2 regions of the Pseudomonas sp. Stari2 genome follow, and region 2 is predicted to be linked to the other one. Evidence: riboswitches for the same ligand, from Rfam matches in the RefSeq annotation. Region 2 holds a riboswitch; the other holds the start of a gene.

Region 1 (5,823 bases), 1.7 Mb from region 2:
CGGCACGCCAGCGCCAATCACCAGCGTCGGAACCGGCAGTTCAGCGAGGCTTGCATCGGTCATCCCGCGTGACAGGCCCAGGTCCAGTGAAACGATCGCGCCGACGCGTTTGTCGCTCAAGTCCGCGCTCATCCGGCCTTTTGATTCTGGCGTATTGGCGACGTTGATCGTCTTGTAGACCGAGCAACTGGCCAGCTTTTGATGGGCTGCGCAGTCCTTCGCAAAGCGCTCGGGGTCGAAACGTGAGCCGGCGAGTTCGAGGGCAGTCCAGCCGCCAAGCGAATGGCCGGCTACCGCAATTCGACGCATCGAAACGGCACCCAGTTGCTCGGGCCGAGTGGTCACTGCATCAATGACGCGGCTGATGTCGGCAGGTCGTTGCCACAACTGGGCAGCCGCTTGAGGACTGCGGTCATGTGTCGTGGTGCCGGGATGGTTGACCGCCGCCACGATGTAACCCTGACGGGCCAAGGCTGTGGCCAGCCACGCCTGGTTGCTCCAGTTCCCTCGGTAACCGTGTGAAAGCACCAGTAACGGATGCTCTCCGGCAGTCGGTGGTGCATCGCGCACGGCGGACGTCCCGACAAACACAATATCGTCTGCAATCAACTGCGGGGTGGCGGTGGTCCTGGCGGGATACCAGACGACCATCTCCAGCGGACGGTCGTTGTGTGCATCCGGCAGTGTGGAGGTCCGGAAACCGATGGGGTTTTCGTCAGCGTTTGCGCTGGTCGAAAGGCAGATCAGAAGCAAGAGGCCGAAAGCTTTTTTCATTGTTTTTCTCTTCCTTGATCAAAGTGAGCAAACGGGACGTTTGCCCAGCCGTTCTACCAGTCTTACGGGATAACCGTCTCGTCATTTATTGCCGTTCCGGATAAATCTCGTGTTGATGTTCAAGGCAAGGCCCTGAGCCGCTCTGCCAACTCCAGCGCCACCCGACCGCTGCTGACGGTCGGCAACAGATGCGTAAACGGAATATCGATCATCCGCCCCTCACGCACGGCCCGCAGGGTCGACAGCACTGGATCCTGCATCAGCAACTGACGTTTGCGGCTGGCCGGTGACCATTGGGCATCGGCCAGCAGGATCACGTCGGGGTCCGTGGCAAGCAGGGTTTCGCGGCTGACGGTCACCCGGTATTGGTTGATGTCGGCGAACAGGTTTCGTGCCCCGGCGGCGGCCAGCAGATTGGTAACAAAACCACGCCGGCCTTCGCTGTCGAGTCCGTTGACCTCGCTGTCTAGGTAGAACACTGACAGCGGCCTGTCCAGGTGGGTTAAAGCCTTGGCCTTTTCCAGATCGGCATCCATTGCATCGCTCAGTTCCCGAGCGCGCTGCTGCTTGTGCAGCAAGGCACCGAGGGTCGAGAGGTCGTTGTGGATGAGTTCGAAGTAATCCAGCGAGTGTCCGTTGCAGGCCGACTCCAGCAAATACGAAGCCACGCCGTTGCGCTCCAGTCCGCTGCGTGACGTGACGCCGTTGCCAAACGCCGTGGCGAAGCCGCCGACCACGAGATCCGGTTTCTGCGCGTACAGCACTTCGCTCGATGGATAGCGGGGCGAAATCACCGGCACGCCGAAGTACTCGGATTGCGGCGTACCGGTGTCATCCAGATAGGCGACGCCGGCCAGCGCCGGGCCGGCGCCCAACGCCAACACAAGATCGGCCGCATGCTGGTTGAGCGCAACAATCCGCGACGGTGGCGACACCGGCAGGTGCCAGGTCTCGCCACAATTGCGATAATCATCTGCCAGAACCGGCGAAGTGCAGAGCAGGGCACCCGCCAGAAAACACAGCCTTCTCATGAGCGCTCCTTGATCAACAGATCCTCGACCACCTCGCCGCCCACCAGGTGCACTTCGACCAGCCGTTGCGCATCCGCGTGGCTGCGCACGCCATACCAGCAGGTCTCCGGATACACCGTCATGACCGGCCCCAGGTTGCACGGGAATTGACAGTGCGTGCGGGTCAGCAAAACGCCGCCGGGGGTCTCGATGCGGTCATGGGCCAGCAAGTGCCGACGCAGGGTTTTCCATAGCTGCAAGGCGCCGCGCTGGGTGCAGCGCGGGCCGGTGCAGAGGAATACGTGGCGGGCATGGGCGGGAACATGCGACCAGTCCGGGTGCGTGTCGACGCCGTCGATGGTTTTGATTTCAGCCATCAGAAACGGTACGTGTAGCGCACTTCGGAGGTGAACGGCCGTCCGAGGTTGTCGACGTTGCTCGAACGGCTGGTGACGTAGTCGCGGTCGAACAGGTTTTCCACCAGCAGGCTCAGGCGATGCTGATGGGCACCGTCGAGATAGCGATAAGCGTCGGCATCCACCACGGAGTAATGGCCGTACTCGACCTGCTTCGAGCTGATCACATCGCGGATATAGCGGATCGCACTGCCGGCGCCCCACATCCGGTCAACCGACTCGTAACCGATGCGGGAACGAGCGAAGAAGCTCGGAACATCGTTGAGTGTGACGCCGGCACGCGACTCGGTGAGGTTGCGGGTCATGTCCGCTTGCAGGCTCCATTGCGCGTTGAGCGCCAGTTTTGCGTCCGCCTCGAAACCACGCATCTGTATCCGCCCCTGGCCATTGACCCACTGAATGTCGTCGAGAGTAATCAGGTCATCGATCTTGCGTTTGAACAGGGTGACGCTGGCGCTGAACTCGCGATCGAGCAGCAAGCCTTTGTAGTCGAGGCCGAGTTCGGCGTTGCGACTTTTCTCTGGTTTCAGGTTGCGGTTGCCCAACTCGTCGCCCGGTTCGTTGACGAACAGTTGCTCGGCGTTCGGCAGTTTGTAGGCGGTGCCGTACTGGCCGCGCAGTGCCCAGTGTTCATTGAGGTCATACAACGAAGTGAGCATGCCGATCGTTGCGCTGTCGCCGCCGCTCATGGCTTCGTGACGAATACCGATGCTCGGATGCCAGTCGGGCAGGGCGTCGATCTGCGGGCGCATTTGAGTATAGAGCGCGTGGGCTTCAGCCTTGTCATTGTCGATGATCAGCACATCGTCCTGGCCCTTGAACCATTGGTTGTCCGTGCCGAACACCAGCACATGGCCGCCGGGCAATTCGGCCTTGCCTTCGGCCTGCACACCCCAGTCGGTGAAGCCCCAATAGTCGTTGTGGTTGATGGTTTTTACACCGCCATCGGACGTGTTGTTGATGCGCGTGTAGCGGGTATCCCAGTCGTTGATATGGCCTTTGACGAAGTAGCTCAGGCGTTCGTTGACGTTCTGTTCAAAGGTCGCCGTGGCGATCTGCTGGATACGGTCGTTGGTGGTCTTGTGGTTGTCCACCGGGCGGGCGAAGTCGAGGTTGGCGTCAGCGTACTGGTAGAACAGTTCCAGGCGCGCGTCATCGCCAAAGGACTGAATCGCCTTGCCGCCGAAGGTGGTGACTTCGTAGGCGCGCTTCTTTTCGCTGTCGTTCTTGATGTCGCGATTGCGAAACGGCTGATAGCCGTCCGAGACGTTATGGCTGACGTAGGCCAGCAAGCCCAGGTCGCCGAAACCGTTGGTGAAGATGTTCTCGACCCGCGCATCCTCGGTGGTGCCGCCGAATGTATCCACGCCCATGTTCACTTCGCCGGAGGCTTTGCGACTTTGCGGGCTACGAGTGACGATGTTGATCACGCCGGACACGGCCTGGGTGCCGAACAACAGACTTTGCCCACCCTTGAGCACTTCGATGCGTTCGATGGCGTTGGCCGGCAGGGTGTCCAGATACAGGCCGCCGTACAGGCGATTGTTCAGGCGCACGCCGTCGAGCAGGATCAGCGTGTCATCGTTGCGCCCACCCAGCAGCGAATAGGTGCCGTAGTCGAACGGGCCGTTTTTCGGCGCGACGTACAGGCCGGGAATGAACATCTGCATGACGCGGGTGACATCGGCGCTGGGGCCGGCGCGTTCGATCTGCTCACGGGTGACGACCTCGACCTTGCTGCCGAACTGCGCCATGTCCGCCACCGTGGTGGACTCCACCGACGGCGCGGAAACGATTTGCTGGGTGAGTTCGAGCGGTGCATCATCCGCCAGCAGCAGGGGGCTGAACAGGCAGCCGAACAACAGGGATGGAGCCGGAGTGTTGAAAGGTCGAATCATTGTCTTCTCGAAAGGATCTTCGCAGAAGAGCATGCAGGAGAAGGCATCGCGCACACGCCGACACCGGCCCATGCCCGCCCACCGCAGGAGTTTGCCAAACAGAATTTCAGGCCGGTCTCCGGGCTCGCGCGTATGGACGCTTTCACCTTCCCATGGCCGTCTGGCCACAGTGGTGTATCGAAAGCATCACGCGCCTACCGTTGCGGGGGCAGCACCGGACTTGTTCGAAAAGAACGTACCGGTTTCCCGTTTCACCCCATGCACGGCGGCATGGGACACCTGAAACAGGGCGGCATCTGAACATCCGGATGGGCGCTCGTCAACTTGCCGGATCAAGCCTCGCGCGTATTCTGCTGAACGAAACGCTCGATCAACCACCGCGCCGCCGGCCCCGGTGGCACATCGGTGCGGTAGATCGCGTCGAAGGTGTATTGCCCGCTGGTGTATTCCGGCAGATCCAGTTGCACCAGTCGGCCGGTATCCAGATCTTCCTGGATCATCGGCCGGGGCATGTTGCCCCAGCCGATGCCCTCGCGCAGCAGCATGTGCTTGGCACCCAGGTCCGCCAGGCGCCAGGTGCGGTTGCTCAGCACAGCGAATTCCTTGTCTTTGGTCAGTTGCGAGCGATCCGACAGCACCAGTTGCGTGTGCTCGCGCCCGGCACCCGGAACATTGCCTTCAGCGGTCGCCAACGGGTGATTCGGCGCCGCCACCGGAATCAGCTCGACGCTGCCGATGCCGATTTTTTCGATGCCGTTGATGCCGTCATTCATCGGGCCGCTGACGCCAACCACCGCGCCGCGATTGATTACCAACTCAGTCACGGCGCCGAGCGCTTCAATGTGCAGATGCAGGGCAACAGTGGGGAATTCCTCGCGAAAGGATTTCAGCGCATCCACCACGCGCTCGGCGGGCAACATTACGTCGAGTACGACATGCACTTCGGCTTCCAGCCCCTGCAGCAGGCCTTTGACCTTGGCGCGCAAGCCATGCACGCCGTTGGCGATGGTCCGGGCTTCGGCCAGCACAGTGCGGCCGGCGTCGGTGAGTTGCGGTTTGCGGGTGGTTTCACGATCGAAGAGGGTGACGCCCAGTTGCATTTCGAGATTGGCAATCGAGTAGCTGATGACCGAGGTCGCCCGGTGGAGCTTGCGCGCCGCGGCGGCAAAACTGCCGACTTCGACGACGGTAAGAAAGACCCGCAGTTGATCGAGTGTCGGTGTGCCTGGGTCGGAGATCATGTCGGTGTCCTTGAGTCGCCATGGAGGCCTATATTGGGTGAACAGCTTGCCTATTTTATCGAACGTAACGATCTAAATTAGTCGTCTATTCAGATGAGCTGTCGAGGCGCAACATTTCTTCATCCGGACGGTTCAAGTCGAACCGGACCCCATTGAAGGAAATACTCCCATGGCTACTTCTGCAAACATCGCTCAAGCAACTGCTGTACAGAACGCTTCCGACACCAAACAAGCCTCGGCTGCCTTGATCGGCCGTGTCTTGCTCAGCGTGATTTTCATCCTCTCCGGTTTTTCCAAACTCGCCGCGCCGGCCATGATGATCGGCTACATCGGCTCGGTCGGGCTGCCGCTGCCGCAAGTGGCGCTGGCTTTGGCAATCATCGTCGAAATCGGTGGTGGCCTGGCGCTGATCGCCGGCTACCGCACTCGCACCGTCGCCGCTGTGCTGGCCGCGTTCAGCGTGGTCACCGCACTGGCCTTCCAC
Region 2 (5,823 bases):
CCGGTCCACTTCCCAGATCGCTGCGCGCCCTTCTTCCTGATCCAGGCCGTTTTCGCCGACGTTGCTGTTCGAGCCGACCGTGACGTACAGCTTGCTGCCGTCCTTGCTGGCGATGACGTTCTTGGTCCAGTGATGGTTGAGCGGGCCGCCCGGCAGATCCACGACCTTGATCGGCTGGCTCTTGATTTCGGTCGCGCCGGGCTCGTAGTTGAAGCGCAACAGGCGATCGGTGTCGGCCACGTACAGATCGTTGCCGACCAGAGTCATGCCGAACGGCGAGTTAAGGTTCTGCAGGAACACCGTGCGGGTCTCGGCCACGCCATCATGATCGGCATCACGCAGCAGGGTGATGCGGTTCGGGCTCGGTACGCCGGCACCGGCGCGGCCCATGACTTTTTTCATCACCCAGCCGCGTATGCCTTTGCCATCGTCCGGTTTCGGCGGTGCATTGGTTTCCGCCACCAGCACATCGCCGTTGGGCAGCACGTAGAGCCAGCGCGGGTGATCGAGATTCTCGGCAAACGCCGCTACCTGAGTGCCTGCCGCTGGCGTCGGTTTCGCGCCGGCCGGCCAGCCGATCGCCGGGGCGATGTTCACAGTCGGGATCAGGGTCTTGTTCGGTTCGGGCAGTTTGGGGGACGGGCCGGTGCCGTCCGAGACTTGCAGGCTGGAGGATTCACCACAGGCGGTGAGCCCTCCGGCGAGTGCGATGACGAAAACGAGGTGGGGCTTGCGCATTACTGATCTTCCCTATGAATGCATTCTTAGTCATAGAGAAGCGCACAAGCCCGATGGTTCAACCCTCAGCCGCGGGCTTCCTTGAAAAGCACGGCAATGCCGGGGTGATAGTTGCCGGCTTCGCTGCGCAATTTGCGGTAGGCGTAGGGAAAGTACCAGGCGACGGCGCAGGTGTGCTCCTTTTGCAGGTCGTCGACCATGTCCTGCAGTTCTTCCGGGCTGGCGCTGTGCTGGGCTTTCTGTGGGGCGACGAACAGGCAGCCGAGTTTGAGATCGCTGGCGTAGCTGATGCGCTTGGCGTCGGCGGTGATATCGGCCAGGGCCTGAGTCAGATTCAGGCTGTTGACGCGCGGCCAGCGCTGGGTCGCCTGAATGTAGGCGCGATCTTCGGCGCCTGCCAGGAACAGGTCGGCGCGGGCATTGCGTTCGCCTTCCTCGTTCTGCTTGCGGGTGGCGGTGTCACGCAGGGTCACCAATTCGGCCATCCAGGCGGCGGCTGACAGCAGGCCGAGGTTGGCTTTTTCGTCATGCCAGTAAGGCGCGTCATTGTCGCCGCGCACGGCGTTGTAGCGGTCGATACAGTCAAACCAGCGTTCCAGCACCGGGCGCAGGAATTCCAGCCGCGGATTGCTGATGATCATGCCTTGCATGGTGCTCTCCCTTGTTATTGTGATGTGCTCTCTGCAGTCAAAAAGCATGGCTCTTTGATATCACTGCTGACAGTGTGGCACAAGATTGGCGTCAGATAATTGATCGACGGCAGTTATTCGCTTTCAGGGAGCCTCTTCATTTGACGCTCCACCCCCAACCCTCTAACCTTCGCGGCTTGTTTCAGGTGCTCTGTGACCGCTGTCGACAGAGTGAAACAGGGAAGCCGGTGAGGAGGGTCTTCACGCGAAGAGCCATCACGATCCCGGCGCTGCCCCCGCAACGGTAAATGAGTGAAAGCTGCGTCGGATGCCACTGCTCAAAGCGGGAAGGCGCGCAGCCTGGTGCAAGCCGCTCATGAGCCCGGAGACCGGCCTGATCCATCCAGCGGCGTCACGGTGGGCGATGCCAGGCTTGTTGCCGTCTATTCTTGTGCCTGCCCGCCGTTATCCAGCCTCAACGGAGAGCTCCCCCATGACTGATTCCCCTGAACGCGACGAGCGCCACCTGGCGCGCATGCAGCGCAAAAAAGCCGTGATCGACGAGCGCATCGCCAACTCGCCCGACGAATGCGGCCTGGTGCTGGTGCTCACCGGCAACGGCAAAGGCAAAAGCAGCTCGGCGTTCGGCATGCTCGCCCGCGCCATGGGCCACGGCATGCAGTGCGGCGTGGTGCAGTTCATCAAGGGACGCAACAGCACGGGTGAAGAGCTGTTCTTCCGCCGCTTCCCCGAGCAGGTTCGTTTTCATGTGATGGGCGAAGGCTTTACCTGGGAAACCCAGGATCGCCAGCGCGACATCGCCGCCGCCGAAGCGGCATGGGAAGTCTCCCGCGAGCTGCTGCGTGATCCGTCAATCGGTCTGGTGGTGCTCGATGAACTGAACATAGCCCTCAAGCACGGTTACCTCGACCTCGATCAGGTGCTCAGCGATCTGCAGGCCCGTCCGCCGATGCAGCACGTTATCGTCACCGGTCGCGCCGCCAAGCCGGAAATGATCGAGATGGGCGACACCGTCACCGAAATGGGCATGATCAAGCACGCCTTCCAGGCCGGTATCAAAGCGCAGAAAGGCGTCGAACTTTGAATCAACCACGTCACTGCCCGGCGGTACTGATCGCCGCGCCGGCCTCCGGCCAGGGCAAGACCACCGTCACCGCCGCGTTGGCGCGTCTGCACCGCAATCAGGGGCGCAAGGTTCGCGTGTTCAAGTGCGGCCCGGACTTTCTTGACCCGATGATCCTCGAGCGCGCCAGCGGTGCGCCGGTCTATCAATTGGACATGTGGATGGTCGGCGAGCAGGAAAGTCGTCGTCTGCTGTGGGAAGCCGCCGCTGAAGCGGATCTGATCTTGATCGAAGGCGTGATGGGCTTGTTCGATGGCACGCCGTCGAGCGCCGATCTGGCGCGGCATTTTGGCGTGCCGGTACTCGGCGTGATCGACGGCACGGCCATGGCCCAGACCTTCGGCGCCTTGGCGCTGGGCCTGGCGCGCTATCAGCCGGACTTGCCGTTCGCCGGCGTGCTGGCCAACCGCGTTGGCACAGTGCGTCACGCGCAGTTGCTCGAAGGCAGTCTGACTGAAGGCCTACGCTGGTATGGCGCGTTGTCCCGGGAAACCGGGATCGAACTGCCAAGTCGCCACCTCGGTCTGGTGCAGGCCAGCGAACTCAATGACCTCGACGTGCGCCTCGACGCCGCCGCCGAAGCGCTGGCTGGCACTTGCGAGGTAGCGCTGCCACCGGCCGTGGAATTCGCCGCGCCTGAAATCGGCAGGACCGAAAGGCTGCTCGAAGGCGTGCGAATCGCCGTCGCCCGCGATGAAGCTTTCGCCTTTACCTACGGCGCCAGTCTCGATTTGTTGCGGGCGATGGGCGCGGAGCTGAGTTTCTTCTCGCCGATCCGCGATACGCAATTGCCTGACGCTGACAGTTTGTACTTGCCCGGCGGTTATCCGGAATTGCATCACGTTGCCTTGTCGCAGAACACCGACATGCTCCGTGCGATCCGCGCGCATCACGCCGCCGGAAAACCGTTACTCGCCGAATGTGGCGGCATGCTCTATCTGCTGGATTCGTTGACCGATGTCGAAGGCACCCGCGCTGATTTGGTCGGCCTGCTGAGTGGCGATGCCGTGATGCAGAAACGTCTGGCCGCGCTGGCCTTGCAAGAGGTCGACATGCCGGAAGGCCAGTTGCGCGGCCACACTTATCACCATTCCCTTACCACCACCGAACTGGCACCCATCGCCCGTGGCCACAGCCCCAATGGCGGGCGCGGCGCAGAAGCGGTGTATCGGGAAGGTCGGATGACCGCTTCGTACGTGCATTTTTACTTCCCGTCGAATCCGTCGGCGATTGCCGCACTGTTGGTGCCATGACCGACAACGCCTTCACTGAAACCGAGCGCGAAGCGGTCTACCGCGCCATCGCCGAACGCCGCGACATGCGCCACTTCAGCGGTGGCACGCTCGAGCCGGAACTGTTGCGCCGATTGCTTGAGGCTGCACATCAGGCACCGAGCGTCGGCCTGATGCAGCCGTGGCGCTTCATCCGTATCAGCGACCGCGCCTTGCGTGGCCAGATCCAGAACCTTGTTGAAGAAGAACGCGTGCGCACCGCCGAAGCCCTCGGCGAGCGCAGCGACGAGTTCATGAAGCTCAAGGTCGAAGGCATCAACGACTGCGCGGAAGTGTTGGTCGCGGCGTTGATGGACGATCGCGAACGATACATTTTCGGCCGTCGCACGCTGCCGGAAATGGACATGGCCTCATTGTCCTGCGCGATCCAGAACCTGTGGCTGGCCGCGCGCGCCGAAGGCCTGGGCATGGGCTGGGTGTCGCTGTTCGAGCCGCAGGCACTGGCCGATCTGCTGAAACTGCCGGCCGGGGCCAAGCCGCTGGCGGTGCTTTGCCTGGGGCCGGTCAAGGAATTCTATCCGGCGCCGATGCTGGTACTCGAAGGGTGGGCGCAGGCGCGTCCGCTCAACGAGCTGCTGTATGAAAATTTCTGGGGAGTGAGTCAATGAGTGTGGCGTTGCTGAGTGTCGCCGCAATTGCGCTGGACGCGCTGCTGGGTGAACCGAAACGCTGGCATCCGCTGGTGGCGTTCGGCAATTTTGCCGGGCGCATCGAGCAACGTTTCAATACCGGAGGGCGCGGCTGGCGCAGCCATGGTGTCACCGCGTGGGTGATCGCGGTGTTGCCGCTGACCCTGCTGGCCACCGCGTTTTCCTGGGCGCCGTATGTGGGCTGGATCGTCGAGATTCTTGCGCTGTATTGTGCCCTCGGCATGCGCAGCCTGGGTGAGCACGTCGAGCCGGTCGCCAAGGCCCTGCGCAGCGATGATCTGGAGGAGGCGCGCAAGCGAGTGGGTTACCTGGTCAGCCGCCAGACCAGTGAACTGGACAGTACCGCCGTCGCCCGCGCTGCCACCGAATCGGTGCTGGAGAACGGCAGCGATGCGGTGTTCGCCGCGATCTTCTGGTTTGTCGTGGCTGGTGCGCCGGGCGTGGTGCTCTATCGCCTGAGCAACACCCTCGACGCGATGTGGGGTTACCGCAACGAACGTTTCGAGCGTTTCGGCTGGGCCGCGGCAAAGATCGACGACGTCCTCAACTACATTCCTGCACGTTTGGTGGCGTTGACCTACGCGCTGCTGGGCAAGACCCGACTCGCGCTGAAATGCTGGCGCACCCAGGCACCGAAATGGGACAGCCCGAACGCAGGCCCGGTGATGGCCGCCGGCGCAGGTGCCTTGGGCGTCCAGTTGGGCGGGCCGGCGATATACCACGGTGAGCTGCACGAGCGTCCGCAACTGGGCGAGGGCATGCCAGCCGACGCCGATTCCATCGATCGCGGCTGGCAATTGGTCCAGCGCGGGGTATGGTTATGGCTGCTGATTCTCTGCGTGGGGGCTGAATTCTATGCTTGAGCACGGTGGCCGGCTGCGCAGGGCGGCGCTCGAATACGGTATCGCGGAAGAAGACTGGCTCGACCTGTCCACCGGCCTCGCGCCGTGGCCGTTCCCGGTCCCGGACATCCCGCTGCGGGCGTGGGCGCGCTTGCCGGAAACCGATGACGGCCTGGAGCAGGCAGCGTGCGACTACTACGGCGCCGCGCAAGTGCTGCCGGTAGCCGGTTCGCAGATGGCCATTCAGTTGCTGCCGCGACTGCGCCGGGCCGGCAAGGTCGGTGTGCTGTCGCCGTGTTATGCCGAGCATGCCGAGGCCTGGCGGCGCAGTGGTTACATCGTCCGCGAAGTGCTGGAGCAGGAAGTCGATTTCTTCCTCGACAGCCTCGACGTGCTGGTGGTGGTCAACCCGAACAATCCCTCTGGCCTGAACCTGACTCCGGCGAAGTTGCTCGACTGGCACGCACGGCTGGCCCAGCGCGGCGGCTGGCTGGTGGTCGATGAAGCGTTCATGGACAACACCCCGCA

Evidence for each region. A riboswitch is a leader RNA that binds a small molecule or an ion and turns the genes downstream of it on or off. The one in region 2 is predicted to bind cobalamin.
Region 1: another riboswitch for cobalamin. It lies ahead of NH234_RS17115 (TonB-dependent receptor plug domain-containing protein); the one in region 2 lies ahead of cobO (cob(I)yrinic acid a,c-diamide adenosyltransferase).

What each region holds. Positions count from the first base shown of each region.
Region 1 is NZ_CP099760.1:3,798,663-3,804,485, reverse strand. Features, by position in the region: gene NH234_RS17130 (alpha/beta hydrolase family protein) at 1-774, opposite strand, end outside; gene NH234_RS17125 (ABC transporter substrate-binding protein) at 894-1,805, opposite strand; gene NH234_RS17120 (ferredoxin) at 1,802-2,161, opposite strand; gene NH234_RS17115 (TonB-dependent receptor plug domain-containing protein) at 2,161-4,098, opposite strand; cobalamin riboswitch at 4,190-4,396, opposite strand; gene NH234_RS17110 (LysR family transcriptional regulator) at 4,431-5,339, opposite strand; gene NH234_RS17105 (DoxX family protein) at 5,509-5,823, shown strand, end outside.
Region 2 is NZ_CP099760.1:2,070,439-2,076,261, forward strand. Features, by position in the region: gene NH234_RS09530 (sorbosone dehydrogenase family protein) at 1-738, opposite strand, end outside; gene NH234_RS09535 (hypothetical protein) at 804-1,388, opposite strand; cobalamin riboswitch at 1,555-1,780, shown strand; gene cobO (cob(I)yrinic acid a,c-diamide adenosyltransferase) at 1,861-2,472, shown strand; gene NH234_RS09545 (cobyrinate a,c-diamide synthase) at 2,469-3,764, shown strand; gene bluB (5,6-dimethylbenzimidazole synthase) at 3,761-4,411, shown strand; gene cbiB (adenosylcobinamide-phosphate synthase CbiB) at 4,408-5,316, shown strand; gene cobD (threonine-phosphate decarboxylase CobD) at 5,309-5,823, shown strand, end outside.